3 regions of the Arthrobacter sp. W4I7 genome follow, and region 2 is predicted to be linked to each of the others. Evidence: riboswitches for the same ligand, from Rfam matches in the RefSeq annotation. Region 2 holds a riboswitch; each other region holds the start of a gene.
What was found. Region 2 has a riboswitch for thiamine pyrophosphate ahead of thiD (bifunctional hydroxymethylpyrimidine kinase/phosphomethylpyrimidine kinase). Riboswitches for the same ligand answer to the same signal wherever they lie in the genome.
Positions count from the first base shown of each region.

Region 1: it holds a riboswitch for thiamine pyrophosphate, as region 2 does, so the genes downstream of both, QF047_RS06135 (FAD-dependent oxidoreductase) here and thiD (bifunctional hydroxymethylpyrimidine kinase/phosphomethylpyrimidine kinase) in region 2, are expected to answer to the same signal.
Region 3: it holds a riboswitch for thiamine pyrophosphate, as region 2 does, so the genes downstream of both, QF047_RS00560 (ECF transporter S component) here and thiD (bifunctional hydroxymethylpyrimidine kinase/phosphomethylpyrimidine kinase) in region 2, are expected to answer to the same signal.

Region 1 is NZ_JAUSXU010000001.1:1,318,631-1,328,274, reverse strand. It holds gene QF047_RS06175 (glutamyl-tRNA reductase) at 1-38, shown strand, start outside; gene moeB (molybdopterin-synthase adenylyltransferase MoeB) at 271-1,470, opposite strand; gene QF047_RS06165 (TetR/AcrR family transcriptional regulator) at 1,555-2,220, shown strand; gene QF047_RS06160 (DUF3107 domain-containing protein) at 2,272-2,496, shown strand; gene QF047_RS06155 (hypothetical protein) at 2,536-2,838, shown strand; gene QF047_RS06150 (4a-hydroxytetrahydrobiopterin dehydratase) at 2,906-3,244, opposite strand; gene QF047_RS06145 (thiazole synthase) at 3,300-4,109, opposite strand; gene thiS (sulfur carrier protein ThiS) at 4,112-4,348, opposite strand; gene QF047_RS06135 (FAD-dependent oxidoreductase) at 4,345-5,724, opposite strand; TPP riboswitch at 5,719-5,837, opposite strand; gene thiE (thiamine phosphate synthase) at 5,865-6,602, shown strand; gene QF047_RS06125 (RNB domain-containing ribonuclease) at 6,687-8,201, shown strand; gene QF047_RS06120 (DEAD/DEAH box helicase) at 8,491-9,644, shown strand, end outside.
Region 2 is NZ_JAUSXU010000001.1:1,733,841-1,743,484, reverse strand. It holds partial or broken gene QF047_RS08030 (glutamate-5-semialdehyde dehydrogenase) at 17-1,400, opposite strand; gene proB (glutamate 5-kinase) at 1,427-2,536, opposite strand; gene obgE (GTPase ObgE) at 2,569-4,158, opposite strand; gene rpmA (50S ribosomal protein L27) at 4,275-4,538, opposite strand; gene rplU (50S ribosomal protein L21) at 4,599-4,907, opposite strand; gene thiD (bifunctional hydroxymethylpyrimidine kinase/phosphomethylpyrimidine kinase) at 5,171-6,703, opposite strand; TPP riboswitch at 6,711-6,808, opposite strand; gene QF047_RS08000 (ribonuclease E/G) at 6,981-9,644, opposite strand, start outside.
Region 3 is NZ_JAUSXU010000001.1:121,878-131,521, forward strand. It holds gene QF047_RS00505 (Na+/H+ antiporter subunit D) at 1-1,458, shown strand, start outside; gene QF047_RS00510 (Na+/H+ antiporter subunit E) at 1,455-2,000, shown strand; gene QF047_RS00515 (monovalent cation/H+ antiporter complex subunit F) at 1,997-2,275, shown strand; gene mnhG (monovalent cation/H(+) antiporter subunit G) at 2,265-2,675, shown strand; gene QF047_RS00525 (DUF4235 domain-containing protein) at 2,690-2,953, opposite strand; gene QF047_RS00530 (CDGSH iron-sulfur domain-containing protein) at 3,051-3,266, opposite strand; gene QF047_RS00535 (glycosyltransferase family 2 protein) at 3,263-4,315, opposite strand; gene QF047_RS00540 (iron-containing redox enzyme family protein) at 4,312-5,373, opposite strand; gene QF047_RS00545 (DUF4383 domain-containing protein) at 5,440-5,919, opposite strand; gene QF047_RS00550 (hypothetical protein) at 5,999-6,208, opposite strand; gene QF047_RS00555 (heme-degrading domain-containing protein) at 6,285-6,827, opposite strand; TPP riboswitch at 6,900-7,039, shown strand; gene QF047_RS00560 (ECF transporter S component) at 7,104-7,727, shown strand; gene QF047_RS00565 (ABC transporter ATP-binding protein) at 7,727-9,280, shown strand; gene QF047_RS00570 (energy-coupling factor transporter transmembrane protein EcfT) at 9,277-9,644, shown strand, end outside.

The DNA.
Region 1 (9,644 bases), 420 kb from region 2:
AGTGCCCGGTGGACCACAAGGGCCTTGAGACCGCCTGACCCGCAACAAACCCGCCAGCGCCCCATCAGCTCCTGCGGCACATCCCGGAACGCGCCATCAGCTCCCGCCGTCTTCCCGGCAACGCGCCATCACTTTCTACAAAGAAGTGATGGGGCGTTGGTCCAAAGGGTGCGAAAGGTGATGGCGCGTCCTTCAGGTCGGCGCCAAAAGTGAGAGAGCGTTGGTCGAATACGGGCGAAACGTGATGGCGCGTTCGAGTGGGGTTTCGGGTCAGTAGACGGGCTTGTGGGGTTCCACCTCGCGCACCCAGGCGAGAATTCCGCCGTCGAGATGGCTGACCCGCTGGTAGCCTGCCTTCTGCGCCGCGGCCAGCACGTTGGCCGATCGGGTCCCGGCCTTGCAGTGGAACACAATGTCCCGGTCCTGCGGGAGTTCATTCCACGCCTCGCCGGCGAGGATCCGGCCCTGCGGGATCAGCGTTGCCCCGTCAATCCGGACGATGTCGTACTCCCCCGATTCCCGGACATCCACCAGTTCAAAGTCTTTCAGTCCCGCCTTCCGTGAGGCGAGCATGGTGGCCAGCTGGGTTGCCGTGACGGTGTGTTCCGTGTCCGATGGTGCCGCCGGGGTGATGCCGCAGAAGGCCTCGTAGTCCGTCAGCTCCGTAATCGGCGCCGCCGCCGGGTCCTTCGAAACGCGGATCTCGCGCCAGCTTCCGCCCAGGGCGTCAAACAGTGCCACGCGCCCCAGCAGTGAACGTCCGACGCCGGTGATCAGCTTGACTGCCTCCGTCACCATCAGCGATCCCACGGCGGCGCAGAGCATGCCGAACACTCCGCCCTCGCCGCATGAGGGCACAGAACCGGCGGGCGGCGCTTCAGGGTAGAGGTCGCGGTAGGTGGGCCCGTGCTTTTCCCAGAAGACGCTGACCTGGCCGTCGAACCGGAAGATGGAGCCCCAGACGTAGGGCTTGCCCAGGATGGCGGCGGCGTCGTTCACCAGGTAGCGGGTGGCGAAGTTGTCGGCCCCGTCCAGGATCAGGTCGTAGCCGGCGAACAGCTCCAGGGCATTGGAGGCGTCCAGCCGGACGTTGTGCAGCCGGACTTCCACCAGCGGGTTGAGGGCAGCGATCGCGTCACGCGCCGACTCGATCTTCGGCCGGCCCACATCTGCGACGCCGTGGATGACCTGGCGCTGCAGGTTGCTGAGGTCAACAACGTCGTCGTCAATAATGCCCAGCGTTCCCACGCCCGCGGCAGCGAGGTACAGCAGCGCCGGCGATCCCAGCCCGCCTGCACCGATGACCAGCACCTTCGCATTCTTGAGCCGCCGCTGCCCCAGGGCGCCGATCTCGGGAATGATGAGGTGCCGCGAGTAGCGTTCCACCTCTGCCGGAGTGAGCTCACCTGCCGGTTCAACCAGCGGATCCAGTGAAACTGTTGAAACATTTGCGGTGGATGTCGAAGCCATACTTCAATGTATGCCCCGGGATACCACCCGGTCATATTACCCCGAAGTAGAGTGGGGGTAACTGCAAGGGAAAGAAGGACAACTGTGGTCCATGAAGCACGGGCTGGGCGCCCGTCCGCAGCCGAACCGCAAACCGCCTCACGCCCCGCCGGGCAACGCTCCGCCCGGCTTCCCAGGGACGAAAGACGCGCACAACTCCTTTCCGCAGCGCAGGAAGTTTTTGTTGCCAACGGCTACCACGGCGCGGCCATGGACGAGATCGCCGAGACCGCCCACGTCAGCAAGCCCGTCCTTTACCAACACTTTCCTTCGAAGCGGGAGCTGTACCTGGCCCTGCTCGAAAGCCATCTGGCCTCCCTGACCGAGCTGATGCTGGGGGCGCTGAACTCCACCACGGACAACGACGAACGGGTGCAGGCCGTGATGAGGGCCTATTTCCAGTTCATCGCCAACGATGACCAGGCCCACCGGCTGGTGTTCGAGTCAGACCTCATCAATGATCCGGATGTCAGCTCACGGCTGGAAACCTTCAACCGGACCTTCGCCGATGCCATTGCCCGCGTCATCGCAGAAGACACCAAGCTTCCGCACCTGGAGGCAGAGCTGCTGGGGCGCGGCCTTGCCGGCATGGCCCACGTCAGTGCCCGGTACTGGCTGGAAACGGACGGCAATCTGGACCTCGATGTGGCCAGTGACCTCATCTACCGTTTAGCTTGGCGCGGAATCTCTCGCTTCCCCAAAGAGTCCTAGACTACAAATAAGACATAACCTGAGAAACGTGAACTGGCTGGGAGGCCCCCTGTGGAGATTAAGATCGGCGTTCAGAACGTTGGCCGCGAAATTGTGCTGGAGTCAAATGATGATGCAGACTCGGTGGCCAAGGTGGTCCAGGAAGCCATCAGCAACGGCGGCGACCTGCGCCTGAAGGATGACAAGGGACGCCTGATCATTGTTCCCGGTAAGGCACTGGCCTACGTGGAAATCGGTGCTGAAGAAGTCCGCCGCGTAGGGTTCGGCCAGTTCTAGCCCGCACCTTCTAACAAGGCGAGTATTCAGAGGAGGGCCATGCTTTCGTTGACCATCGTGGTGCTGGTGACAGCTGCCGCAGGTTTCATCGTCTGGGCCAACGACAAACGCCACACAAAATACGGCGTTGGCGTGCCGGCCGGAGTTGCCGTGGGTGTGGGCGCGTTGAGCTGGATCATCCTGGTGACCGCTGGCTTTGGTTACCGGCCAGGGCTGACCTGGATGCCGTGGGTCCTCCCTATGGTGATCGGATCAGCGGCGGCCGTGGCGGCCGTCATCTACCTGGGCCGCACCCGCGCCAAACGGGATCTGGAACGGCTTACTGCGGCGCTGAAGCTCTAGCCTCAAGAACTCACGCAAGTACCCGTGACCACTGCCGCCGGCAGTGGTCACGGGCGTTTAAGCCGGGCTAGGCGCCGGCGGGATGCTTGGCCGGCTCCGCAACGGCATGGACCGCCGCGGCCGCTTCACTCACGGCCTCCGCCGCCCCCACGTCGCGGGCGGTGACCTCTCCCCCGGCATCATGCGACGTGTAGCGGAGGAACACTCTGTTGTACCGCCAGTCCAGGTCCGGGTGGTGGTTTTGTTCCTCGGCGAGGCGCCCGACGGCGGCAACCAGCTTGAGTGCAGCAGCCGACGTGGGCATCTTGTACACCGTTACGAGGGCGCCCTCGTGGTAGCGCCAGTGCGGCAGGACGGCCAGGGCGTCCTCGAGCCGTTCGGGGGTAAGCACGTCTGTGGCGGCCATGGCTGCTCCTCTTCCGTCGGGCGCTGGCTGGGCTGCCGCCGGTAACCCGGAAGGCCTACAGGAACTCTGCCCGGCCTTCCATGGCCGACGACGCCAGTGCATGTTCGCGGCGCGGTATCCGGCCGGCCGCTTTCGCCAGCCTACCGGCGATGACTGCGTGTTTGAAGGCCTCCCCCATCAGGGCAGGATTCTGCGCCCGGGTCACCGCCGTGGCGAGCAGGACGGCATCGCAGCCCAGCTCCATGGCCAGGGCGGCGTCCGAGGCGGTGCCGATTCCAGCGTCGAGGACCACAGGGACCGAGGCCCGGGACACAATCAGTTCAATGTTGTGCGGGTTCAGGATGCCCAGGCCCGTACCGATGGGCGCCCCGAGCGGCATCACTGCAGTGGCCCCGAGGTTCTCGAGCCGGAGGGCCAGGACAGGATCGTCGTTGGTGTAGGCGAACACCTTGAAGCCCCTGTTGACGAGCTGTTCGGTGGCATCCACCAGTTCGACGGCGTCCGGCAGGAGGGTCTGTTCGTCCGCGATGACTTCCAGTTTCACCCAGTCGGTTTCCAGCGCCTCACGGGCCAGCTCGGCTGTCAGCACGGCGTCCCGGGCGGTGAAGCAGCCTGCCGTGTTGGGCAGCACCCGGATGCCGTGGTCCACCAGCAGCTGGAACAGCGAGCCCGTCTCCGCGGGAGAGTAGCGGCGCATAGCCACCGTGGTCAGGCCCGTGCCGGAGGCCAGGAGCGCTGCGCCCAGGCCGTCGAGGCTGGGCGCGCCGCCCGTGCCCATAATGAGCCTGGATTCCAGTTCCACTCCGTCGATGACCAGCGGATCCTGCAGCGCGGAGGGGGCTGCAGCGGTAGTGGTTTCGCTCATGGTCAGCCTCCCTGCACAGCCGTGACGAGTTCAACCTCGTCGCCGTCCGCGAGCGCGGTGGCGAACCACTGGCTGCGCGGTACTACCTGGGCGTTGTGTGCCACGGCCACGCCGAGTTTTTGCCCGTCCGTGGCCTGGCCGTCTGCACCGAGGGGCCGGCCGGTGACCTGGCTGACGAGCAGCGTGATGGAAGCACCGTCCGGCACGGGGTGCAGCGTTCCGTTCAAGGTGATGTTCATACTGTTTCCTTTGTCGGCGGTTGGTGGCTCAGGCGGCCTGTTGGGATGGGGGTGGTTGCGGCGCGGGCGGTTGCGGCGCCGGCAAAGCGGGCGGGGTTGAAGGGCGCCCAGCGGGGGTCCTCGCGGCCGTCCAGGAGGTCCCGGCAGATGGCGGCGGCGGCCGGCGTCAGGTGGACGCCGTGGCGGAAGAACCCGGTGGCGATGATGAGGCCGCGAACGTGTTTGCCAGCCTGGCCCGCGCCGTCCGGGGCGGGTACCCGGCCCAGCAGCGGTGCGTTGTCCGGCGTTCCGGGGCGTGCCCGGGCGGTGCACTCCAGGAGTTCAAGTTCGGCGACGGCGGGAAGCAGCACCTGCGCGTCGCGGAGGAGCTGGTAGACGCCGCCGGCGGAAACTGCGCCGGCGGCGGACGGTGCGTCTTCGCGCTGCGTTGCCCCGATCACCACGGTGCCGTCCCGGCGCGGAACGATATACACCGGAACGCCATGCACCAGCCCCCGGACGGTGGACGTCACCAGCGGCCGCAGATGCGGGGGCACTGCGAGCCGCAGGATGTCCCCATAGACGGGCCGCAGCGGAAGGTGCAGGCCCTCGGGCAGGGACTCCAGTTCTGCAGCGTGCAGCCCGTTCGCCACGACCGTTTCGCCGGCAAGCACGGTTCCCCCGCCGGCAAGCTGAACGCCCGCAACCGCACCGTCCTGCCACAGCAGCGCTTGTGCCTTGTCCGGCACGGCATAGCCGTCGACGGCGCTGGCTGCTGCCGTGCCGCTGCCTTCAATCCCGCTGCCGGGACCTTCGTTGCGGGTTCCGTTCCCGCTGCCGGAGTCAGCGAGGCCGCGGCGGAGGCAATCCACCAGCAGCCGCGGGTCCACCTGGTGGTCTGCCGGGGTGTCCAGTGCGCAGGCGATGGCCGGGCTAAGCAGCGCTTCCCGTTTGCGGGCTTCGCGGACGGTGAGGGGTTCCACGGTGAGTCCGTTGGCCTGCTGCACGGCGCGCAGGTCCATCAGCGCACGGCGGTCGGCGGCGTCGGCGCCCACGGCGAGGGTCGGCGTCGTGATGTATCCCGGATCAGCACCTGATGCGGCGCGGAGGCCGGCAACAAATGCGGGCCAGCGGGCCGAAGCGTCCAGCATCAGTTCGAGGAGGTCCTCCTCCTGGTAGTGCAGCTCGCTGACGGGGGCCAGCATTCCGGCGGCAGCCCAGCTGGCCCCGGAGCCCGGTGCGTCATCGATGAGCACCACGGAACGTCCCGAGCGTTTCGCCTCCCAGGCGATGCCGTGGCCGATGACTCCGCCGCCGATTACGGCGACATCGGCGCGGATGGCGCCGGCAGGCGCAGATAGCTGTTCCGCTGCGCCGGGCTTGGATGGTGCGCCCAAGTGTGTCTCCTTCCCTACGCCGGTACTAGCCGGATCAGGTCAAGCGGTCGGCTCTGACGCCCTCTCAGCCCGGCGCTTTGTGACAGCTGCCGCAGGCTCCCGCAGTACGAGGCAAGTGTAGAGGAACTAGGCTTGCCCCCATGAATGTGTCCCACACTCCTGCCGCCGCAACCGATGTCCTCAGCACTACCAAGATCAGCAATGGCCTCAGCACGGCGCGCCTGTACCTCTGCACGGATGCCCGGAAGGACCGCGGCGATTTCGGGCAGTTCGTGGATGCCGCGTTTGCCGGCGGAGTGGACATCATCCAGCTCCGGGACAAATCCATCGAGGCCGCCGAGGAGCTGGAGCTCCTGGCCGTCCTGAAGGAAACCGCGGAGCGGCATGGCAGGCTGTGGGCTGTCAACGACCGGGCGGACATCGCGGTGCTGTCCGGGGCGCCGGTGTTCCACATTGGCCAGAAGGACCTGCCCCTGGCCGCCGCCCGCACCCTGCTCAACGGCAACGCGGCAATCGGCCTGTCAAGCCACGCTCCCGCGCAAGTGGACGCCGCCCTCGCCGCGGCCGCCGGTCCGGCGGGGCTGGACTACTTCTGCGTTGGCCCGGTGTGGGCAACCCCCACCAAGCCGGGACGGAGCGCCGTGGGGCTTGAGCTGGTGAAGTACGCTGCCGGGGCTGCGCGCGCGTCGGCGCAGGAAGGACAGGCCGACGGCGGTGTCCCCTGGTTTGCCATCGGCGGTATCGACCACGGCAACGTGGAGCAAGTGGTGGAAGCGGGCGCCCGGCGGATCGTGGTGGTCCGCGCCATCACGGAAGCCGACGATCCGGCAGCCGCCGCCGCTTCACTCCTTGCCGCCCTGGACGCCCCCGCTTCCTGAGGCTCCTGACGCAGCGTTTCGCACTGGTCCGCTCCCGGCCAGGATGCCTGCATTATGGCGGGAATTCGAGTTAGGCTGATTTTCGTGTCACACCATCGGCTGGCTCCCAACGTCCACGAGCACAAAAACGCGCTCGAGGCGGCACTTGGTGCGCTGCGCGCCGAGCTGGAGCTGCCCGGCCCGTACCCGGACGAGGCCGTGGCGGACGCCAAAGCAGCCGTGGAAGCCCTGCAGCTTCCCGCCTACGACCTGACCGCCGTCGAGTTCGTCACTATCGATCCTGCGTCCTCCACCGACCTGGACCAGGCTTTGTTCATAGAGCCCGACGCCGACGGGTACCACGTGCTTTACGCCATCGCGGATGTGCCGGCGTTCGTGACCCCCGGCGGACCTTTGGACGCGGAAACACGCCGCCGCGGGCAGACGTTCTATGCCCCGGACGGACGGATCCCGCTGCATCCGGAAATCATCAGTGAGCAGGCCGGCAGCCTCCTTCCTGACCAGGACTGCTCTGCGTTCGTCTGGGATTTCCGGCTCGACGGTGCCGCCGAGGTCACGTCTGCCGCCGTCCGGCGGGCACGTATCCGCAGCCGGGCCAAGCTCAGCTACAAGGGCGCGCAGGCCCAACTCGACGCCGGGACCGCCCCGCCGGTGCTGCGGCTCCTCAAAGAGGTGGGGCTCAAGCGTGTGGAGCTGGAGCGGGCCCGCGGGGGCGCCAGCCTGAACATGCCCGATCAGGAGATCGTCCAACTGCCCGACGGCGGCTACCGGATTGACGCCGCTCCCCAGCTTCCCGTGGAGGACTGGAACGCGCAGATCTCGTTGCTGACGGGAATGACGGCCGCCCGCCTCATGCTCACGGGAAAGGTGGGCATCCTGCGCACCATGCCGTCCCCGGACGAGCGCTCCCTGAACCATTTCCGGCTGCAGACCGAAGCCCTGGGCAAGCCCTGGGACGGCGAAGTCAACTACGGGGAATACCTGCGGAGCCTGGACCCCACCGATCCCCGCCAGCTGTCCATCATGCACTCCGCCGGCATGCTGTTCCGCGGCGCCGCCTACACAGCCTTTGACGGTTCCGTGCCGGAAGAGGCCGTCCAGTCCGCCATCGGTGCCGCCTACGCGCACACCACTGCTCCGTTGCGACGCCTGGTTGACCGCTTTGTCCTGGTCATCTGCGAGGCCTTGAGCAACGGCGGGAAGGTGCCGGGCTGGGCGCGGGAAGCGCTGCCAACCCTGCCGGAGATCATGGCCGGTTCGGACCAGCTGGCGTCGCGGATGGAGCGGATGGCCCTGGACACGGTGGAGGCTGCGCTGCTGGTCAACCACGTGGGCCAGGAGTTCGAAGCAATTGTTATTTCCGGGTCGAAGCCGCAAAAAGAAAACGGCAAAAACGGAAACGGCAAAAACGGAAACGGCAACGGGAACGGGACCGGGAAGAACGGCAACGGCAACGGCGGTTCAGGGATCATCCAGATCAGGGACCCCGCCGTGACCGCCCGCTGTGCCGGTGAACTGGAGCCCGGAACCAAGGTCCGGGTGCGCCTTCTTTCGTCGGATATCGCAACACGCGAAGTCCATTTCGAGCTGGTGCAGTAGCGGCGGCAAAGTTCCCTGGAAGAGCCAAAGCCGGTATTTGGGCTCCCTGCCGCTAGACTGAAGGTGTAGAAATGGATGCCCGGTCGTTGATTTCCTTGATTTGAAACCAACAAGCCCGCCCCTACGCGATCTTGAGATTTACCCGTTGGTCACCAGTGCCAGCATTTAGATAGCCCGCGATCGGCTTCCACTGGAATTGCTTGTGCGCCCGAGCGTGCTCCGGAACCGCCTGACGGCAGGCCCGTTGAGCAGGCAGCGCCAATGCCCAAATGAATAAGGAAACTCCCCAGTGAGTGAATTGCATACCCACCAGCTTCTGACCGACGAGTCCGGCACCGAGACCATCGAGCCGGAAGAGACCATCATCTCGGACGAGAAGCCCCACGAGATTGCGGAAAAATCCTTCGCGGACTACAACGTGCGCGCCGACATCGTGGAATCCCTGGCCGACGCCGGAATCACCCACCCTTTCCCCATCCAGGCCATGACCCTGCCGGTGGCGCTGTCCGGCCACGACATCATCGGCCAGGCCAAGACCGGCACCGGCAAGACCCTTGGATTCGGCATCCCCGCCCTCCAGCGGGTAGTGGGCCAGGACGATCCCGGCTACGAAAAGCTCGCGGTCCCCGGCGCGCCGCAGGCCCTGGTCATCGTCCCCACCCGCGAACTCGCGGTGCAGGTGGCCAATGACCTGCAAACCGCCTCCCGCAAGCGGAACGCCCGCATCGCCACCATCTATGGCGGCCGCGCGTATGAGCCCCAGGTGGAAGCCCTGAAGAATGGCGTGGAGGTTGTGGTGGGCACCCCGGGCCGCCTCATCGACCTCTTCAAGCAGAAGCACCTGAGCCTGAAGAACGTCAAGATCGTCATCCTGGACGAAGCGGACGAGATGCTTGACCTGGGCTTCCTGCCGGACGTCGAAACCCTCATCGCCGCGACGCCGGCGGTGCGCCAGACCCTGCTGTTCTCCGCCACCATGCCCGGTCCCGTCATCGCCATGGCCCGCCGCTACATGACGCAGCCCACCCACATCCGCGCAGCGGATCCGGAGGATGAAGGCCTGACCAAGCGCGATATCCGCCAGCTGATCTACCGTGCCCACAGCATGGACAAGATCGAGGTGGTGGCCCGCATCCTCCAGGCCAGGGGCCGCGGACGCACCATCATCTTCACCAAGACCAAGCGCACCGCCGCCAAGGTGGCCGAGGAGCTGGTGGACCGCGGGTTCGCTGCCGCCGCCATCCATGGCGACCTGGGCCAGGGCGCCCGCGAGCAGGCTCTCCGGGCCTTCCGCAACAACAAGGTGGACGTCCTCGTGGCAACCGACGTCGCTGCCCGCGGCATCGACGTCGAGGACGTCACCCACGTCATCAACTACCAGTGCGTGGAAGACGAGAAGATCTACCTGCACCGCGTAGGCCGTACCGGCCGCGCCGGCAACAA
Region 2 (9,644 bases):
CTATGTTACCGCGTTGCTACCCGCGGACCTGGCCCTCGCCCTGCACGATCCACTTGGTAGTGGTGAGCTCGGTCAGGCCCATCGGGCCGCGGGCGTGCAGCTTCTGCGTGGAGATGCCCACCTCCGCACCAAGGCCCAGTTCCCCGCCGTCGGTGAACCGGGTGGAAGCGTTGACGATCACCGCAGCGGAGTCCACTTCGGCGATGAACCGCTCGGCATTGGACAGGTTGTTGGTCAGGATCGCTTCGGTGTGACCCGTGGTCCAGGTGCGGATATGCTGCACGGCTTCGTCGAGGCTGTCCACCATGGCAATGGCGAGGTCGAGGTCCATGTACTCGGTGGCCCAGTCCTCGTCCGTGGCCGGTTCCGACTCGATCGACGCGGGAAGGGCGGCACGGATGCGCTCGTCGGCGTGCAGCCGGACGCCCGCTTTGCTGAGGGCCGTGGCGACGGCGGGCAGCACCGTGGAGCCGGAGTGGACCAGCAGGGTTTCCACCGTGTTGCACACGCTGGGACGCTGGGTCTTGGCGTTCAGGAGGATCTCCACTGCCATGTCTTCGCTGGCGGACTCGTCAATGAAGATGTGCACGTTCCCCTCCCCCGTCTCGATGACGGGGACGGCGGAGTTGGTGACCACTGCCTGGATGAGGTCGCGGCCGCCGCGGGGAATGAGCACGTCCACCCTGCCGCGGGCGCGCATGAGGACGTTGGCACCGGCGCGCCCGTACTGGTCCACGGTCTGCACGGCGTCGGCAGGCAGGCCGACCGATTCCAGTGCCTCGCGCAGTACGCGCACCAGGACTTTATTGGTGGCCTCGGCGGCGCTGCCACCGCGCAGGATCACCGCGTTGCCACTCTTGAGGGCAAGTCCTGCGATATCCACCGTGACGTTGGGCCGTGCCTCATAGATGGCGGCAACCACACCCATGGGGACGTTGACCTGGCGCAGGCGCAGCCCGTTGGGAAGAGTCTGCCCGCGGACCACGTTGCCCACGGGATCAGGGAGGTTTGCCAGGTTCTCCAGGGCAGCGACAAGCCCGGCAAATCCGGGCCTCGGTCAGCGTGAGCCGGTCCAGCATTGCTGCGGAGGTGCCGTTGGCTTTGCCTGCCACGACATCATCGGCATTGGCAGCAAGAATGGCGGCCGTGTTGGCCTGGAGTGCAGCCCCCACCGCACGAAGGGCGCGGTCCTTCCAGGCACGGTTTGCCATGGCCATCCGCCTCGCCGCATGGCGGGAACGGTCGGCGATGGCGTGGACCGCTGCTTCGACATCACCGCTGCCGGAAACCGGAGCCTCGGCCGGGACCTCTGCTGCGGATGAACCGGCCGGCTGCACTGTGGAAGCAGCAGCGGTATCTCCGGAATTTTCGGCAGTCTTGTGGATCAGGGCCTCAGTCATGTTCCAAGTTTAGGCGAGCCCGGGGCTCAAACCAGCACCAGGTCATCTACGTGAACAACTTCACGGTCGTAGCCGCTGCCGAGGGCCTCGCCCAGGTCCCGGGTAGAGCGCCCCAGCATCTGCGGCAGTTCGGCAGACGAATAGTTCACGAGTCCCCGCGCGATGACGGTGCCGTCGGCACTTGCTATCTCCACGGCGTCGCCCGCTTCGAAATCACCGTGCACAGCGGAGATACCTGCCGGGAGCAGGGAGGTGCGGTGGTGCCGCACAGCCTTGACCGCGCCGTCGTCCAGGACCAGGCGGCCCTGCACGGATGCTACATGGGCCAGCCAGAGCAGCCGGACGGGCTTGCGCGCTCCGTTGACGGTGAACCAGGTGCCCACGTCCTCGCCGTTCAGGGCTGCGGCAGCGTTGGGCGTTGAGGTGACCAGCGCGTGGATTCCGGAGCCGGCGGCCATAGTGGCGGCCTCAACTTTGGTCTGCATGCCGCCGGTGCCCACGCCGGCTTTGCCGGTTTTGCCGATGGACACGCCTTCGAGGTCGTGGGGGCCTTCAACGAGCGGGATCCTCTTGGCGCCGAGGGACGGCGGTCCGTCGTACAGGGAGTCGACGTCGGACAGCAGCACCAGGGCATCGGCCCGCACCAGGTGGGCCACCAGGGCGGCGAGGCGGTCATTGTCCCCGAACCGGATTTCGTGCGTGGCCACGGTGTCGTTTTCGTTGACCACGGGAACCACGCCGAGGTTGAGCAGCCGGTCCAGGGCACGGAAGGCGTTGGTGTGCTGGCTGCGCCGCATCAGGTCCTCCGCTGTGAGCAGCACTTGGCTGACTGTCACTCCGTGCGCTCCGAAGGCCTGCGTGTAGCGGGCCATCAGCAGGCCCTGCCCCACGCTGGCCGCGGCCTGCTGGGTTGCGAGGTCGCGCGGGCGCTTGGCCAGGCCCAGGGGGGCCAGGCCGGCGGCGATGGCACCAGAGGACACGAGGATAATCTCCGTGCCGGTATTGCGCTTGGCTGCCAGTGCATCGGCGAGGGCAGTCAGCGACTCCTCGGAGATGCCGCCCTTGATGCTGGTCAGCGACGACGAACCGACCTTGACCACAATCCTGCCCGCGTTGGCGAGCAGGCTCCTGTCCACGGACCGGGGGAAGCGACTCCGCGGCTGCAGCCCTAGAACTCATTGTCTGCGTCCAGTCCACTCTCCTTGAGTGGCTTGGCAACCCGCCGCCTGCTCACGGACTCGGTCCAGATGCCGGCTTTGCGTTCTGCCTCAAGTTCGGCCCGCGCGGCGGCCTTGGCGTCCTTGCGTTCCTGCTGCTCTTCGCGCTTCTGGCCGCGGGTGGGGCGGTCGCCGATATCGGCGAAGCGGATGTCGGTACCGCGGGGCGACGCCAGGAGCTCGGCACCGGCCATCATGGTGGGCTCCCAGTCGAAGACCACGCCGTCGTCCCCGCCGATCACGACGGTGTCGCCGGGCTTTGCGCCCTGCTTGAACAGTTCGGTCTCGACGCCGAGCTTGGCGAGGCGGTCTGCCAGGTAGCCGATGGCCTCTTCGTTGGTGAAGTCCGTTTGCTTGACCCAGCGTTCCGGCTTTTCGCCGAGGACGCGGAACAGCGGCTCCAAGCCCTTCTCCTCGCGGCGGATCTTGAAGCCGGATTCGTTGACAGCACGCGGCCGCAGGACAGCCGGCTGGACCTTGGGCGGGGCTGTTGCCACGGCATCGCGCGCGGCCTTGACGATTCCGGCCATGGCGAAGCCGAGCTGGCGCAGGCCCTCGTGGCTGGTAGCTGAGACTTCGAACACCTGGTAGCCGCGGGATTCAAGCTCCGGACGCACGAAATCAGCCATGTCCTTACCGTCAGGCAGGTCCACCTTGTTCAAAGCCACGAGGCGCGGGCGGTGGTTCAGCGGAACCACATCGCCGTCCTGGCCGGCGTAACTCATGTCCACCGCATACTTTTCGAGCTCGGCCTCGATGACGGCCAGGTCCGAAAGGGGGTCGCGGTCCGATTCGAGGGTGCCGCAGTCCAGGACGTGGACCAGCGCGGCGCAGCGCTCCACGTGGCGCAGGAAGTGGTGGCCCAGACCCTTGCCCTCGCTGGCGCCTTCGATGAGGCCGGGGACGTCGGCGATGGTGAAGCGCACATCGCCCGCCTGGACGACGCCCAGGTTGGGAACGAGCGTGGTGAACGGGTAGTCGGCGATTTTAGGCCGGGCGGCAGACATGGCAGCGATAAGGCTGGACTTGCCGGCGGACGGGAAGCCCACCAGGGCGATGTCCGCGATGGACTTGAGCTCGAGGACGATGTCGCTGGATTCGCCTTCGATCCCGAGCAGGGCGAAACCGGGGGCGCGCCGTTTCTGCGACGAAAGGGCAGCATTGCCCAGGCCGCCGATGCCGCCGGCCGCGGCCACGTACTGGGCGCCTTCGCCTACGAGGTCCGCGAGGACTGTGCCGTCCTTGGACTTGACGACTGTGCCGTCCGGGACGGGGAGGATGAGCGTCTCGCCGTTCTTGCCGCCGCGCCAGTCACCCATGCCGGGCCCACCGTTGGTGGCGTGGCGGTGGGGTGCGTGGTGGTAGTCGAGGAGGGTGGTGGTCTGGTGGTCCACGCGCAGGATCACGTCGCCGCCGTTGCCGCCGTCGCCGCCGTCGGGACCGCCCAGTGGCTTGAACTTCTCACGGTGGACGGAGACGCACCCGTTGCCGCCGTTACCGCCGGATACGTGCAGTACTACCCGGTCTACAAAGCTGGCCACGTGGATCTCCTCAATGCTGTTTCCTGGACGCCGCCAGGCGCCAAGAAGATTGTAATGCGGTTAAAAGAACAGTGGAGCGGACCAACTGGCCCGCTCCACCGCTTCAGAACTATTGGTTACTCTGCAGCTGCAGCAGCAACGATGTTGACGACGCGACGACCGCGGCGGGTACCGAATTCAACGGCTCCCGGGGTCAGTGCGAACAGGGTGTCGTCGCCGCCACGGCCAACGCCGGCGCCCGGGTGGAAGTGGGTGCCGCGCTGGCGGACGATGATCTCGCCTGCGGAAACTACCTGGCCGCCGAAGCGCTTGACGCCGAGGTACTGAGCGTTGGAATCACGACCGTTGCGAGTGGAGCTCGCGCCCTTTTTATGTGCCATCTGAAATGCCTGCCTCTAAATTCTGGGGAATCTGCTGAAAAACCTGAACAGTAACGAAGGTTACTGGATACCGGTGATCTTGACCTTGGTCAGTTCCTGACGGTGACCCTGGCGCTTCTTGTAACCGGTCTTGTTCTTGAACTTCTGGATGACAATCTTCGGACCACGGAGGTCGTTCAGGATCTCAGCCGTAACGGTTACCTTGGCCAGGTCAGCAGCGGCTGTGGTGACCTTGTCACCGTCAACCAGGAGCAGTGCGGGCAGCTGAATGGTGCTGCCAGCTCCACCGGCGACGCGGTTCAGGGTAACGAAGTCTCCGACGGAAACCTTCTCTTGCCGGCCGCCTGCGCGGACAATCGCGTACACCACTTGGGAACTCACTTCTCTCGACGTTTATAACTAAATTTGCGTGCGGAACCGACTATCAAAAGCCTGGTTTCTCGCTGTGCCTCAACGCCGTGGGGTCATAACCCAAGTGTTGGCGTAAGCACCGAAGATCCAGAATACGCTAATTTTGTCTTCGGCCGCAAATGAGGCTGGTTCCCGGCGGTTTGCTGTGATAGGTACCACAGCCCAGGTCCGGCGTCCGCACCCTGCCCCACCATAGTACCGGTCCGCCCGCCGGCAACTGCTCAGGAGTGCAGGCGCGGCGCGTCGAAGAAGTCCACTTCAAGGCGGCAGGACTGCTTGAACGCGGTGATCATGGCCTCCCGGTCCGCGGCCGAGGCCTTGCGCCCCGCCTCATCCACGATGGCAATTGCCTGCCGGGTGGCAGCGGCAAAGTCCTCGTCGGCGTACGTGCGCAGCCAGGCGGCGTACGGGTGCCCGGCAGGTTCGCCGGCGGCCAGGAACTGGGCGTGCAGCGTGGCGCCCACCTCTGCGTAAAGCCAGAAGCAGGGCAGGACGGCGGCCGCCAGGACCGCGTAGCTGCCCGACGCCGATGCTGCAGTGAGGTGGTCGACGTAGGACTTTGTTACCGGGCCGAGCTGGGGCTGGATGGAACGGGTGCTCAGCCAGGAGCGGTGCAGTTCGGACTCGACTTCCAGGCACTGACTGGCTGAGCCTGCCCAGAAGAGCTGTTCAGCCTCCGTTGGCGCCAAGGCACTGGCCCGCGCCAGCACGCGGGAATATCCGTTCAGGTAGATGGCGTCCTGCGCGAGGTAATACGCGAACTCCTTCTCCTCCAGGCTGCCGGAAGCCAGGCCGCGGATGAAGTCCAGGGCGTAGATGTCATCCAGGTCCTTGCGGGCGTCGGTCCAGAGCCGTGCGGCGAAGCTCCCTTCGGACAGAAGTGGCTGCAGGTGGTGGAAGTGGTGGACCGGGCCGTTGCCGCTGCCCACCTCCAACGTTCCGGACGCTTCCAGGGCGCCGGCCAACCACGGTTTGACTTCGCGGAGCGAGCCCTCCCAGTCCCCCAGCCGCGCCTGGGCAGCTGCCATCGCGGAGGACAGCGAACAGCCGGTGCCGTGGCTGTTGCGGGTAGCCACCCGCTCCCCCTGCAGCACTACCACTTCCCCGGACAGCAGGCCCGCGGTGTTGACCAGGGCGTCCGGGCATTCGTTGCCGTCCAGGTGTCCGCCTTTGACCAGCACGGTAGCCCCAGTGGCCGCGGAGAGGGCGCGGCCCTGCTCCAGGGCGCCGGCCCAGCTCCGCTGGACTTCGCCGCCAACCAGCATTGCGAGCTCAGCCAGGTTGGGGGTGATGAGGTGCGCCAGCGGCAGGAGTGCCTGCAGCGCGGCTTCGGCGGACTCCTGCAGCAGCCGGTCGCCGCTGGTGGCAACCATTACGGGGTCCAGGACCACGACGGCGGGACGAACCTTGCGGAGCCAGTCCCCCACCACCTCGATCACCTCCGCGCTGCCGAGCATTCCGATCTTGACGGCATCGATGCCGATGTCGTCGCTGACGGCGTCAAGCTGCGCGGCCAGGAACCCGGCAGGTGGTACGTGCACGGACCGGACGCCCTGGGTGTTCTGGGCAGTGAGGGCCGTGATGACGGCCATCCCGTAGCCGCCGAAGGCCGCGATGCTTTTGAGGTCGGCTTGGATGCCGGCGCCGCCGGAGGGATCGGAACCGGCAATGGAAAGCACCCGGGGTATCGGGCGGCCCGGCGCGGCGGGCAGAAAAAAGGTTGCCGGAGCCGGTGACGGTGTGGCAGTGGGCATTGCAAGAGTCGCAGACAAGAGACATCCCTTCGCCGGTGCTAGCCGGACAGGTTCAACGGGTGTGGATCTCAGCCGGCTCTCTGCGCGGCACCCCGTGTCGGTTCCCCAGCCTAGCTTTTTTTGACGACGGCAGGCAGAAGGTGACACAGTGCGACCGGCCGGGCTTTGAATTCTGCTGGCAGCCGGGACACCTTGAGCGCAGATACAGGAATGCCCGGCCGGCCACGGTTGGTGGCCCGCCGGGCATTCCTGGTGATAGTCAGCGTTACTTGACCCTTTAGAGCTCCGAGGCCGGAACTCCTACGCCCAGGATGATGGGCGCGTCGGCTGGCTTCGCAGCCGGCGTGCCGGCGCCTGTGTTTGCAGTGCCCGTGTTTCCGGTACTGGCAGGCTCGGGTGCCTTGGCCTGGTGGGAATGGCCCGTGCCGGCGGCAGCAACGTTCTCGTGCTGCTCGACGGCGGTTTCGTTGGCGGCACCCTGGGCACGGCTGGCACTGCGGTGGCGCCGGGGCCGCCGTTGCCGCGACTGCTCCAGCGTGTGGTCGCTGTAGTCCTTCTCGGGTGCTTCTACGCGCTGCTGGGCCGGCTGCGACTGCTGCACCGGCTGCGACTGCTGCACCGGCGTCGCCTGCTCCACCTGGGGCTTCAGCTCAGGTTCGGCCTGCGTTTCCGTTTCCGGCTGCGCTTCGGGTTCCGTTGCCGCCGGCTGGCCAAGGTGGGCGAAAGCCTCTGCAAGCCGGTCCAGGGTCAGGGCCGGCCGCGGCTGCTGCTCGTCCGCGTGCTCAACGAACGGCAACGCGACCTTCTCGCCGCCGAAGGTGAGCACGGCAGCCGGCCGGGTATCGGCGTCGGGCTTCTCCACGGCCTGTTGCCTGGCTGCGGCCACTTCATCGTCGTGCACGTGCGCTGCGTGCGCCGCTGCGGCGATGTTGGCCAGGGCAAGCCTGGTGGCTTCCGCTTTGGCGTGCCGCTCGGCGTCCGACGGGTCGGGGTGAACGGTGTGTACCTGGACGGCAGCAGCGGGCGCTGCTTCAGGCTGCTGGCCGTTGCGGCCGCGCCGCCGTTTGCGGTCGGGGCGGGCAGCGGACTGGTTGTTGTCCGGACGCAGGCTGTCGGGGCGGCTGCCTTCGCTGCGGACTTCCGGCCTGCTGTCGGAGCGCTGGACGTGGTGCTCGGCGGCCACGATGTTGGCCCGGCGGTGCTCCACGGGGTCGTCGTGGGTGACGATGCCGCGGCCCGCGCACGTTTCGCACTGCTCGCCAAACACTTCGAGCAGCCCGGTACCCATCCGCTTGCGCGTCATCTGCACCAGACCCAGCGAGGTCACTTCTGCCACCTGGTGCTTGGTGCGGTCACGGCCCAGGCATTCCACCATCCGGCGGAGTACCAGGTCGCGGTTGGATTCGAGCACCATGTCGATGAAGTCGATGACGATGATGCCGCCGATGTCGCGCAGCCGGAGCTGGCGGACCACTTCCTCGGCAGCCTCGAGGTTGTTCTTGGTCACCGTCTCTTCGAGGTTGCCGCCGCTGCCGGTGAACTTGCCCGTGTTGACGTCCACCACGGTCATGGCTTCGGTACGGTCGATCACCAGCGAACCGCCGGAAGGAAGGAAGACCTTGCGTTCCAGCGCCTTGTGGATCTGCTCGTCGATGCGCCAGGCCGTGAAGATGTCCTGGTCCTTGGTCCACTTCTCGAGGCGGCCCACCAGGTCCGGAGCCACGTACGTGACATAGGCCTCGATGGTGTCCCAGGCTTCCTCGCCGGAGACGATCAGCTTGGAAAAGTCCTCGTTGAAGACGTCGCGGACCACCTTGATGGTGAGGTCCGGCTCGCCGTAAAGCAGCTCCGGGGCAAGGATCTTGGTGGACTTCGACTGGCTCTCGATGCCCTCCCACTGCGCGCGCAGCCGGTTGATGTCGTGCGTCAGCTCTTCCTCGGAGGCGCCCTCTGCCGCAGTACGCACAATAACGCCGGCCTGCTCCGGAAGGCGGTCCTTCAGGATGCGCTTGAGGCGGTTGCGTTCGACGTCGGGCAGCTTGCGGGAGATGCCGGTCATGGAACCGCCGGGTACGTACACCAGGTAGCGGCCCGGCAGCGATATCTGGCTGGTCAGGCGGGCGCCCTTGTGGCCCACCGGGTCCTTGGTCACCTGGACCAGGACGGTATCGCCTGACTTCAGCGCGTTTTCAATCCGGCGCTGCTTGCCCTCGAGGTTAACGGCTTCCCAGTTCACTTCACCGGCGTACAGGACGGCGTTACGGCCGCGCCCGATGTCCACGAAGGCAGCTTCCATGGACGGCAGCACATTCTGGACCTTGCCCAGGTACACGTTGCCGATCAGGGAGTCCTGCTGCGTCTTCGATACAAAATGCTCGGCCAGGACACCGTCCTCGAGGACGGCGATCTGGATTCTGTCGTCGCGCTGGCGGACGATCATCTGCCGGTCCACTGATTCGCGGCGGGCCAGGAACTCCGCTTCGGTGATGACGGTGCGGCGGCGGCCGGTGTCGCGTGATTCGCGCCGGCGCTGCTTCTTCGCCTCCAGGCGGGTGGAACCCTTGACGCTGGTGACCCGGTTGCTGACGGCGGGTTCACTCACCGTGCGGGGTGCACGGACGCGGGTGACCGTGTTGGGCGGGTCGTCTTCTCCCCCGCCCGTCAGCTCAAGGTCCTGGTCGCCACGGCGGCGGCGACGACGACGACGGGACGTGACGCCGTCCTCCAGCTGCCCTGCGGTCTCCTCGTCGGCGTCGTCGGAGGCATCGGCGTCGGCCTCCTCGCTGCCTTCAAGATCGGCGTCCTCACCCTCGCCGGGGCGGTTCCGGTTACGGCGGCTGCGGCCCCGGCGCCTGCGGCGGCCGTTGGCGTCATCGGTGTCGCTGTCTTCGGTTTCATCCTCGCCTGCTTCCACGGCGGCGGCAGGTGCCGGGCGCACCAC
Region 3 (9,644 bases), 1.6 Mb from region 2:
CTGGCCTCGGTATGGGACGGCGGCACCGCCGCGGTGACCATCGGCGGCTGGCTGCCGCCGTGGGGCATCGTGATGGTGGTGGACCAGTTCTCCTCGCTGATGCTCGTGGTTTCCTCGGCGGTGAGCCTCGCCGTGCTGGTCTACGCCACCGGGCAGGGCATGGCCGACGGCGACCATGACGCGCCCGTCTCGATCTTCCACCCGACGTACCTGATCCTGGTGGCCGGAGTGTCCAATGCGTTCCTGTCCGGTGACCTCTTCAACCTCTACGTGGGCTTCGAGATCCTGCTGACGGCAAGCTACGTGCTGATGACGCTGGGCGGGACCGGGCCGCGGATCCGGGCAGGCGTCACTTATGTGGTGGTGTCCGTGGTGTCCTCGGTGCTGTTCCTGATCTCCATCGCTATGGTTTACGGGGCCACGGGAACCGTCAACATGGCGGACCTCGCCATCAAGCTCGGCGAACTGGACCAGGGAACCAAAACACTCCTGCACGTGATGCTGCTGGTGGCGTTCGGCATCAAGGCCGCTGTTTTCCCGCTGTCCTTCTGGCTGCCTGACTCCTATCCCACCGCCCCTGCGCCGGTCACCGCCGTGTTCGCGGGCCTGCTGACCAAAGTGGGGGTCTACGCGATGGTGCGGACGGAGACCCTGCTCTTTCCCGGAGACACGCTCAACACGCCCCTCATGGTGGCCGCGCTGTTGACCATGGTGGTGGGAATCCTTGGTGCGCTGGCCCAGAACGACATCAAACGTCTGCTCTCGTTCACCCTGGTCAGCCACATCGGCTACATGGTGTTCGGCCTGGCCATGTCCTCCGCCGCCGGACTGGGGGCGGCGGTCTTCTACGTGGCCCACCACATCACCATCCAGACCAGCTTGTTCCTGGTGACGGGCCTGATTGAGCGCCGTGGCGGCAGTTCGTCGGTGGATCGCCTGGGCGGGCTCGCCAAACTGTCGCCCCTGCTGGCGCTGCTGTTCTTCGTTCCCGCCATGAACCTGGCAGGCATCCCGCCCTTCTCCGGGTTCCTCGGGAAGGTGGGGCTGATGCAGGCCGGCATCGAGCTGGGCACGCCGCTGGCCTACGCCCTGGTAATCGGCGGCGTGGTCACCAGCCTCCTGACGCTGCTGGCGATCGCCAGAGTGTGGAACCGCGCCTTCTGGCGCAGGCCCACCGACGCCGAGCACCCGGATCCCGTGCTCCTCGCCGCGCCGGGGGCGAGGGTTGCCGGGCCGGGGGCCAAGCGCAACACCGTAACGCTCCTGCCGCGCACCATGGTGGGGTCAACGCTGGGACTGGTGGTTCTCGGCGTCGCGCTGACAGTGTTCGCGGGTCCGCTGTTTGAAGTTTCCGATCAGGCCGCCCGCGACATGCTCAACAGGTCTGCCTATATCCAGGCAGTCCTGGGCGAGGACACCGTGGTGCCCATGATCCTCACGACCGGAGGCGGAAAATGAGCCGGCGCCGTATTTCGCTGCGCCAGGAACTCCCGCTCCTGGTGTGGCTGGTGATCGTCTGGGGCGCCCTGTGGCAGGACTTCAGCCCGGGAAACCTCCTGTTCGGCGCCCTGCTGGCCGTGGCTGTGGCCCGGCTGTTCTATCTGCCGCCGGTTGAGCTGAGCGGCCGCTTCAACATCCTTTACGCCGTGCCCTTCTCGCTGATGTTCCTGGCGAAGGTGGCGGTGGCCAGTGCCCAGGTCCTGTACCTTGCCGTGATGCGCGGGTCCGAGGTCAAGAACGCGTTGGTGGCGGTGACGCTCCGGAGCCACCAGGACCTGCTGGTCACCGCCACCGGGCATGTCATTTCCCTGATTCCGGGCTCGCTGGTGGTGGAGGTGGACCGGTCAACCTCCACCCTGTACCTGCACGCCCTGAACATCAGCTCCGCTGAAGAGGTGGAGAACTTTCGGCAGGAGGTCCGGTCCATCGAGGCCGGGCTGATCCGGATCATGGGCACCAGGGAGGAACTCGACGCCGTACGGATGGAGACAGCCCCATGATGCAGACCGTCCTGGTTCTCACAGCCGTCATCTTCTCGCTCGCCGCGGGCGGGGCCATCATCAGGATTTCGCGGGGCCCGTCACTGCTTGACCGGGTGCTCGCGGCGGACGTCCTGCTCGCCATCCTGGGCGGGGCCTTGTGCGTGGACATGGCCGTGAACCGGCACCTGAACAACCTGATGCTGGTGGTGGCCATCTCCATCATCGGGTTCATCGGGTCCGTCACTGTTGCCCGCTTTGTGGCAGACCGAAGGGAGCAGCCGGATGAGTCCTGACGCCACTGGCCTGGATTTCTGGATTGACCTGCTGTCCGCCGTGTTTATGGTGGTCGGTGCGGTGATGTCCCTGGGTGCGGCGATCGGCCTGCTCCGTTTCCCGGACCTTTTGAGCCGTATGCACGCGGCCACCAAACCGCAGGTGCTGGGGCTGTTCCTGCTGCTGGCCTCGATCGGGTTGCAGATGCGCACCTGGTGGGTGTGGCCGGCGCTGGTGGTCGCCTGGATCTTCCAGCTGTTGACGGTGCCGGTGTCCGCGCACATGGTGGGCCGGGCCGGCTACCGCACCAAGCACCTGCACCGCGAACTGCTGACGGCCGACGAACTGGAGGCGGTAGTGCAAAAAGCCGCCGCCAAAACCGCCCGCGAGGACGGTTCCGGCGACGGCTCGTTGAACTAGAAGCGGCTAAGGCGTCAGACGATGTCCTGGCTCTTGGCGAACCGGGTGATGGCACGCTGGGTGCCGCGGTTGGCCAGGACCTGGATGATGGTGCTGACGGAGGCCGAGATCAGCGCGAACGTCAGGGCGGACTGCAGGCTGGTGGGGATGTCCTCGTCCTTGCCGGTGGGCGGCTTCCGGCCGGTGCTCTTTTCCCAGACGGTGTTGACCAGCTTGGTCCCGATGAAGCCGGCGCCAAGGCTTATACCGGTACCGAGCAGCTTGATGAAGAGATTCATTCTTTGTACTCCTTGCGGGCGGAAAAACGGGCTGTACCCAGCCTAACCGCCCATTCTGCGGCTACGGCACAGCAACGGCGGCCGGCATTTGGCTGCGTCAGTTGGCAGGAGGTTCCGTCCGGAACTTGATCATTTTGTGGGTGCCGTCGCAATAGGGCTTGATGGCTGACGCGCCGCAGCGGCACAGTGCCACCGTTTGGCGCTGGCGGGGGACCGGGGCGCCGGACGGCGTCACGATGTCGAAGTCGCCCCGGATAATCAGCGGGCCGTCGGGGCACACCACGATGGAGCTTTCGGCGCGTTCCTGGTTCATGGCTGCTCCTTGTTTGGGTTGTCGGTAAAACTCCGGGCGCCGCCCTGCATTGTGGAGAGTTTGCCCTGGTGCCGGCGCCGGAGTTCCGCCTCCGAGTGGGCGGCAGTCTTAAGCCGGGTTTCGGCGTAGGGCACGCCCCCGCCCAAACGGAACGCCAGGGCGATCCAGATGCAGGCCGCCCGCTCGAGGGTCCACAGCGGGGCGAACCACACGGCGCGGAAGGGGAAGGCCGCCGTCCCGGAGTGCCGCCGTCGTCCCATCTCGGCGACGAGGACGGGCGCCGCAACCAGGCCCAGGAGGGCGGCCCGTCGCCGGCCGGCGGGAAGGCGGGCTGCGCAGGCAATCACCGGCAGCAAGGCAAGTTCGGCGGCGAGGCGCCGGGGCTGGGCGAAGTCATCGTAGGCCTGGCGCGTGCGCTGCTTGAGGAAGTGCCGGAACTTCGGCGGCCTGCGGGCCACAAACAAATCCGGCACGATCTTTTCGCGGCCACCGGCTGCCTTGACGGTCCGGATCAGCTCAAGGTTTTCGAACAGCACGGGATCGTAGCCGCCGGTTGCCAGCAGTGCGCTCCTGCGAACGGCCAGGGTGCCAGGGTAGTCCGCCGACCAGGCCCGGTTGACCAGGGTCCGTGATGTGTCCCACCACGCATGCCAGGGCAGCGGGTCAAAGTAATTCTGCGGCCGCACTATGTCCGCCGAGCTGAGGTGATGGACGACGGCGGCGAGCGACTCACGCGTGTAGCGCACGTCGTCGTCGGCTATCACCAGCAGTTCCGCCGAGGAGGCGCGCACCCCGGTCATGACACCGGCCACCTTGCCATTACCGCCGGCGGGCCCGGGCTGGAGGTGGCGGACGCCCTGTGGAAAAACAGCGTGGTGCCGCTCGAACAGCTCAGGGGCGGAGCCGTCCACCACGGTGACGGGAATCCATTCAAGAAGGCGCTCGAGGTAGGCGGCGAGGTCCTGCAGCTCCGAGTCCAGTTCCGTCTCCGCCGCCCAGCGCAGCGGCAGGATGTACTCCGCGGAGGGCCCTGCGATGGGGGTATTCATGCTGCCGCCGGTACTGCCGCCCTCAGCGAGGTCATGCCGTTTTCCCAGTTGGCCAGGAGGTGGGTGGACAGCCTGCCGTCGATGGCCATCGCCGCCGTGGCACCAAACAGGACGTCAGCAAGCAACTCAGGCTCGGCCTCCACCAGGCCGCCTGCTAGGTCGCGCCCGGCGATCTGCTCGTGGACAGCGTCGGCTTCCACATGTTCGTCGAAGTAGTGGGTCACCCCGGCTTCGAAGCCGTGCCGCCGGAAGCCGTTGCCGTACAGCCGGTTCGGCTGCGAGGAGGTCATCTCGTAGATGGCCAGGTGCCCGGTGATGGCCCCGCGGAGCCGGCGGTTCAACCCGAAGAGGGACATCATGTTCACTGCGGCGAGGGAGACGGCGGGAACCGTGTCCACGTAGGCGCCGTAACTGTCGTCCAGGCCCAACCCGCGCATGGTCCGGGCGAACAGGGCGCTGTGCATACGTTCGGGGTGCCCGCCGCCGTACTCATCAGCCTGGATCTCCACGAGGGCAGCCTTGGGCCTTCCGGTAAGGCGGGGGACGGCCCAGGTGTGCGGGTCCGCTTCCTTGAGCTGGTAGATGGACTTGTGGATCAGGAACTCCTTGAGCTGGTCCAGGGTCGCCTTCTTGGCGACAAAGCGGGAGACGCTGGGCCCGGTGTCACCGGCGGCCAGTCCGAAAAGGATGTCCGCCACGGCGTCACTGGTCAGCTTCGCAGCGGCCGGTACGTTGATCTCTCCGGCAGCGGATGCCGCGGCAGTCCGGAGCGCCACTTCAAAAGGCCGTTCAAGAAGGCGGCGGACCTGGATCAGCCCGGGTTCCCACTCCCACTCATCGCTGACGCCAACAAGTCCGGAGTAGTGCAGCTCGTAAAGGCAGAAAAGGGCCAGCTGGACGTCGTCGTCCCCGACGATGTCAGCGGATGACGCCGCCCCGGGTGTGGCCAGCAGGCGCAGTTCCTCGACGGCGGCGGCTCCCTCAGCGCTGCCGGGCACGTGGGCGAGGGTCGTGAACAGGGTACTGCTGATAGGACCTCGGGGTTCCGGGATCTTCATGATGCTCCTTTGGGCGGGGGGAATTGCTACCGGTGCTGCGTCTTCGACAGCCGGTCTTATGGACGTTCAGGTCTCGTTCGCCGCGTCGGGGTCCCGCGAGGCGCTGCCGGGGACGGTCCGCGGGGACAACAGAATGGCCAGGGCGATCATGGCAAGGCTCAATGCCAGGTGCAGCCATATGTCCGCATTGTTTTCAGGAAGGAAGTTCGCCGGCAGGTCATCACCCACCAACAATCCGTAGAGCCACAGGAACAGATAGGCCACGCCCCCGTAGATGAGGAAGTTCCTCCCCTGCCGGTGCGTCCTGGCCATCACCAGGCCGGCGATACCGAACAAAAGGTGGACGCCGTTGTGCAACACGGACACCTGGAAGATGCCGAACAGCTCCGCTCCAGAGCCGGGCCCCGCGAAGCGCAGGGAACCGTAGTTGGCGGTCACGCCCGGAATGAATCCCAAAATTCCCAGCAGCAGGAAAATTGCGCCCGTGGCTCGGGTGGCCTTCTGCAGGCCGGTCCTCGCTGCGGTGGCCTGGGTGCTGACCGCCATAACCTGTACTCCTCAAAAGCCGGGAACAACATAGTAAGCATGATTACTAATAAAAGCTAAGCACGCTTCCCGCCCGCCCTCACTCCTCCGGGCTTTTCCACGTATAAGGGTTCGGGTGGCGCCCGCCGTGGCGGCCCTGCTCGTACCCCTGCTGCCAGGCCATCCCGACGGCGGCCACAAGTTCCGCGAGCAGCGGGTAGTAAGGGTGGTCCGGGCCGATGAAGATCATCTCGTCCTCGGCTTTGTCCACCGCCGCCCGCACCAGGTTCTCCTCCACGGGACCGCTCATGATGCCCTCCCCGCCAAAGCCCGACGTCAGCTCTGGCCTGATCTCTCCCCGGGTCCGATCTCACCCACGCCCGGCGTCAGTCCGCGCCCATGGAACCAAGGACTTCGCGCAGGGCCCGAACCACCATGTTGTGGTCCTCCACCTGGGGAAGCCCCGAAACAGTCACGGCGGCTACCGCGCCCACCCCCGTGACATAGACCGGGAAGGAGCCGCCGTGGGCTGCGTACCGGCTTTGGTCGAACCAGGCCTGGTCTTCAATCCGTCCGCCGCGGAGCCGTCCGCGGAGCCCCACCAGCAGGGACGGCACCTCGTACCGGGCAGCGGTACGCTGTTTGGCCCGGATCCAGTGCTCGTTGTCCGGGGTGGCGCCCGGCAGGGCGACATGGAACAGGACCTGTTCACCCTTGGTGATGTCGATGGCGATGGGGAGCTGGTCCTCCTTGCCCAGTTCCACCAGCAACAGCCCCAGGTTCAGCGCATCGTCCATGGAGAACCGGGGGAACTGGAGCTCGCGGATTTCACCCTCGATCCGGGCGATGAGCGTTTGCAGGGAGCCTTCCGGCTGGGTGTCATCCGAGTCGGGATCGAACTCAGTCATATCCCGCGAATTGGCAGTCATGGCCCACAATCTACCCCTCCTCCGGTGTAAACTGGACCACGCCCATCAGGGCATTGTTTTACCTACAGAATCATTCAACGACAGGGGAGCGCCGCCGTCGGCAGTTCTGGCCATGCCAGGATCCGCAGGTGGGCGCTGAGAGTGCGGACAGCCGCAGACCCTCGAACCTGATCCGGTTAGTACCGGCGCAAGGGAGTCGAGTTCTCGAAGTGTGTCCGGCCGCGGCAGCAGCGGCCGGCCGGTCCACTTTCCCCTCCTGTTCCTCAGGAGGATCGCATGGCAACAACAGCAGTAAAGAAGACCACCAGCAAGTCCTGGCGCGTTGTGGACATCGTGGTGGCAGCCTTGATCGCCATCGCCGGCGGAGTCATCTTCTGGGCCTGGTCCCAGGGGGCCGCCGCAGTCTCGGCCCCCATGAACGCCGTCTACCCGCCTCTGACCGGCCTGATCGCCGGCGGCTGGATGATCCCGGCCGCGCTGGGCATGCTTATCATCCGCAAACCGGGCGCAGCACTGTTCTGCGAGACCGTGGCCGCCACCGGTGAACTGCTGATGGGGTCACAGTACGGCGCCTCCGTGCTCTTCTCCGGCTTCGTCCAGGGCCTGGGTGCAGAGATCATTTTCGCCATCTTCGTGTACAGGAAGTTCAACCTGCCGGTATCCCTGCTTGCCGGGGCCGGCGCCGGGCTGTTTTGCGGCCTGAACGATTCCTTCGCGCCGTGGGGCTGGAACATCGCCTACTCGGGCGGGGACAAGCTGGCGTACATCATTTTCACGGCCATCTCGGGCGCCATCATTGCCGGCGCACTGTCCTGGGTCGCCACGCGCGGCCTCGCGAAGACCGGGGTCCTGAGCTCCTTCGCCTCCCGGAAGGCAGCAACGGAGCCCGTCTTCTCCTGATGACCGCTACCTCCCAGCACGGGACTCCGGTTGCGGCGCGCCCGGCTGCCATCAGCGCCCTCGGCTGGGGCTGGCGGCATGCCGGCAGGGCCAAACCCGCGGTGCATGCCCTTGACCTGGACATCCAACCGGGGGAGCGCGTGCTCCTCCTCGGCCCGTCCGGAGCGGGCAAGTCCACCCTCCTTCATGCCTTGGCGGGGGTCCTGGGCGATGTAAACGACGACGGCGGCGAGGCGGGCGATTCCGACGAGTCCGGTTCGCTGCTGGTTGGCGGAGCCTACCCGCGCGAGCAGCGGGGCCGCGCCGGCCTCATGCAGCAGGACCCCGAGACGCAGGTGGTCCTTTCACGCGTAGGTGACGACGTCGCCTTCGGCGCGGAGAACCTTGCCGTGCCCCGGGACGAAATCTGGGCCCGCGTGCACGAGGCGCTGGCCGACGTCGGCCTGTCCCACCTGCCGCTGGACCATCCGACGTCGGCCCTGTCCGGCGGGCAGAAACAGCGGCTTGCGCTCGCGGGCATCCTTGCCATGCGGCCCGGGCTGATCCTCCTCGACGAGCCGACGGCCAACCTGGACCCCGCGGGGGTGATCGAGGTCCGCGACGCCGTGGGGCGTTGCCTCGAGAAGACCGGGGCGACGCTGGTGGTGGTGGAGCACCGGGTGTCCGTGTGGAAGGACCTGGTGGACCGCATTGTGGTGTTGCAGCCCGGCTCGTCCACCGATCCAGCTGTGCTTCTGGACGGGCCGCCGGACCGCGTGTTCAGTGAGGCCCGGAGCATGCTGGCCGCTGCCGGGGTGTGGGTGCCCGGCTATGTTCCGGAAACCCGTCGCCGGGCGGAACCCGCTTCCGGAACCGGCGACCTCCTGCTCGCCGCCGAGGAACTGGCGGTCTCGCGTGAACGGGCCCGCCGCAAGGGTTTCCGGAAGCTGCCGCCCATACCCGTGCAGCAAGGCATTACCGCGCAGGTCCGGGCCGGACAGGCGCTGGCCGTCACGGGACCCAACGGCGCAGGAAAATCAACTTTCGCCCTGACCCTTGCCGGACTGCTTGAGCCGGTTGCCGGCAAGGTCTCCGCCACCCTGGCCCTCAGCCGCGGTGCCGGGATTGATCCTTTCCAGTGGAAGGCGGAACAACTGATCGAGCGTGTGGGCACCGTTTTCCAGGAGCCCGAGCACCAGTTCGTCACGGGGAAGGTGCTGGACGAACTCCGGTTTGGCCCCCGGCATCTGGGTCACGGCATGGAGCGGGTGGACGAGCTGCTGGAGCGGTTGCGGCTGACGGAGCTCGTTGACGCCAACCCGTATACGCTCTCGGGCGGTGAGAAACGGCGGCTTTCCGTGGCTACGGTCCTGGCTGCCCATCCGCAGGTCCTGGTCCTGGACGAGCCCACGTTCGGCCAGGACGCCAACACCTGGGCCGAGCTGGCCTCGTTCCTGTCCGAACTGCTGGACGCCGGGACTGCGGTGGTCTCGGTGACCCATGATGCCGAATTCACGGCGGCCCTGGGCGGGACGGAGCTGCGAATCGCTGCGGCGCAGACGGTGGCATCATGAGGCGGGAGCTGAACCTGCAGGGAAACCGCGCCCTGCTGACCCGGGCCAATCCGCTGAGCAAGTTCGCCGCCGTCTTCCTGGTGACCGCTGTGCTGGCACTGTCCATCGACTGGGTGTCCGCCTCCGTGGCCCTCGCTGTGGAACTCCTGCTGTTCCCGCTGGCCGGCCTCACCCTCACGCTGCTGTGGCAGCGGGGGTGGCCGCTGATCATCGCCGCGGCCGTGGGCGGCTGGAGCACCTCCATCCTGGCGCCGGACAGCGGAAGGACGCTGATCGACGTCGGCATCTGGACCATGAGCGAAGGCTCGCTGGAGCTGGGGGCCGGGTTCATGCTGCGCGGGCTGGCGATTGCGCTGCCGGCGGT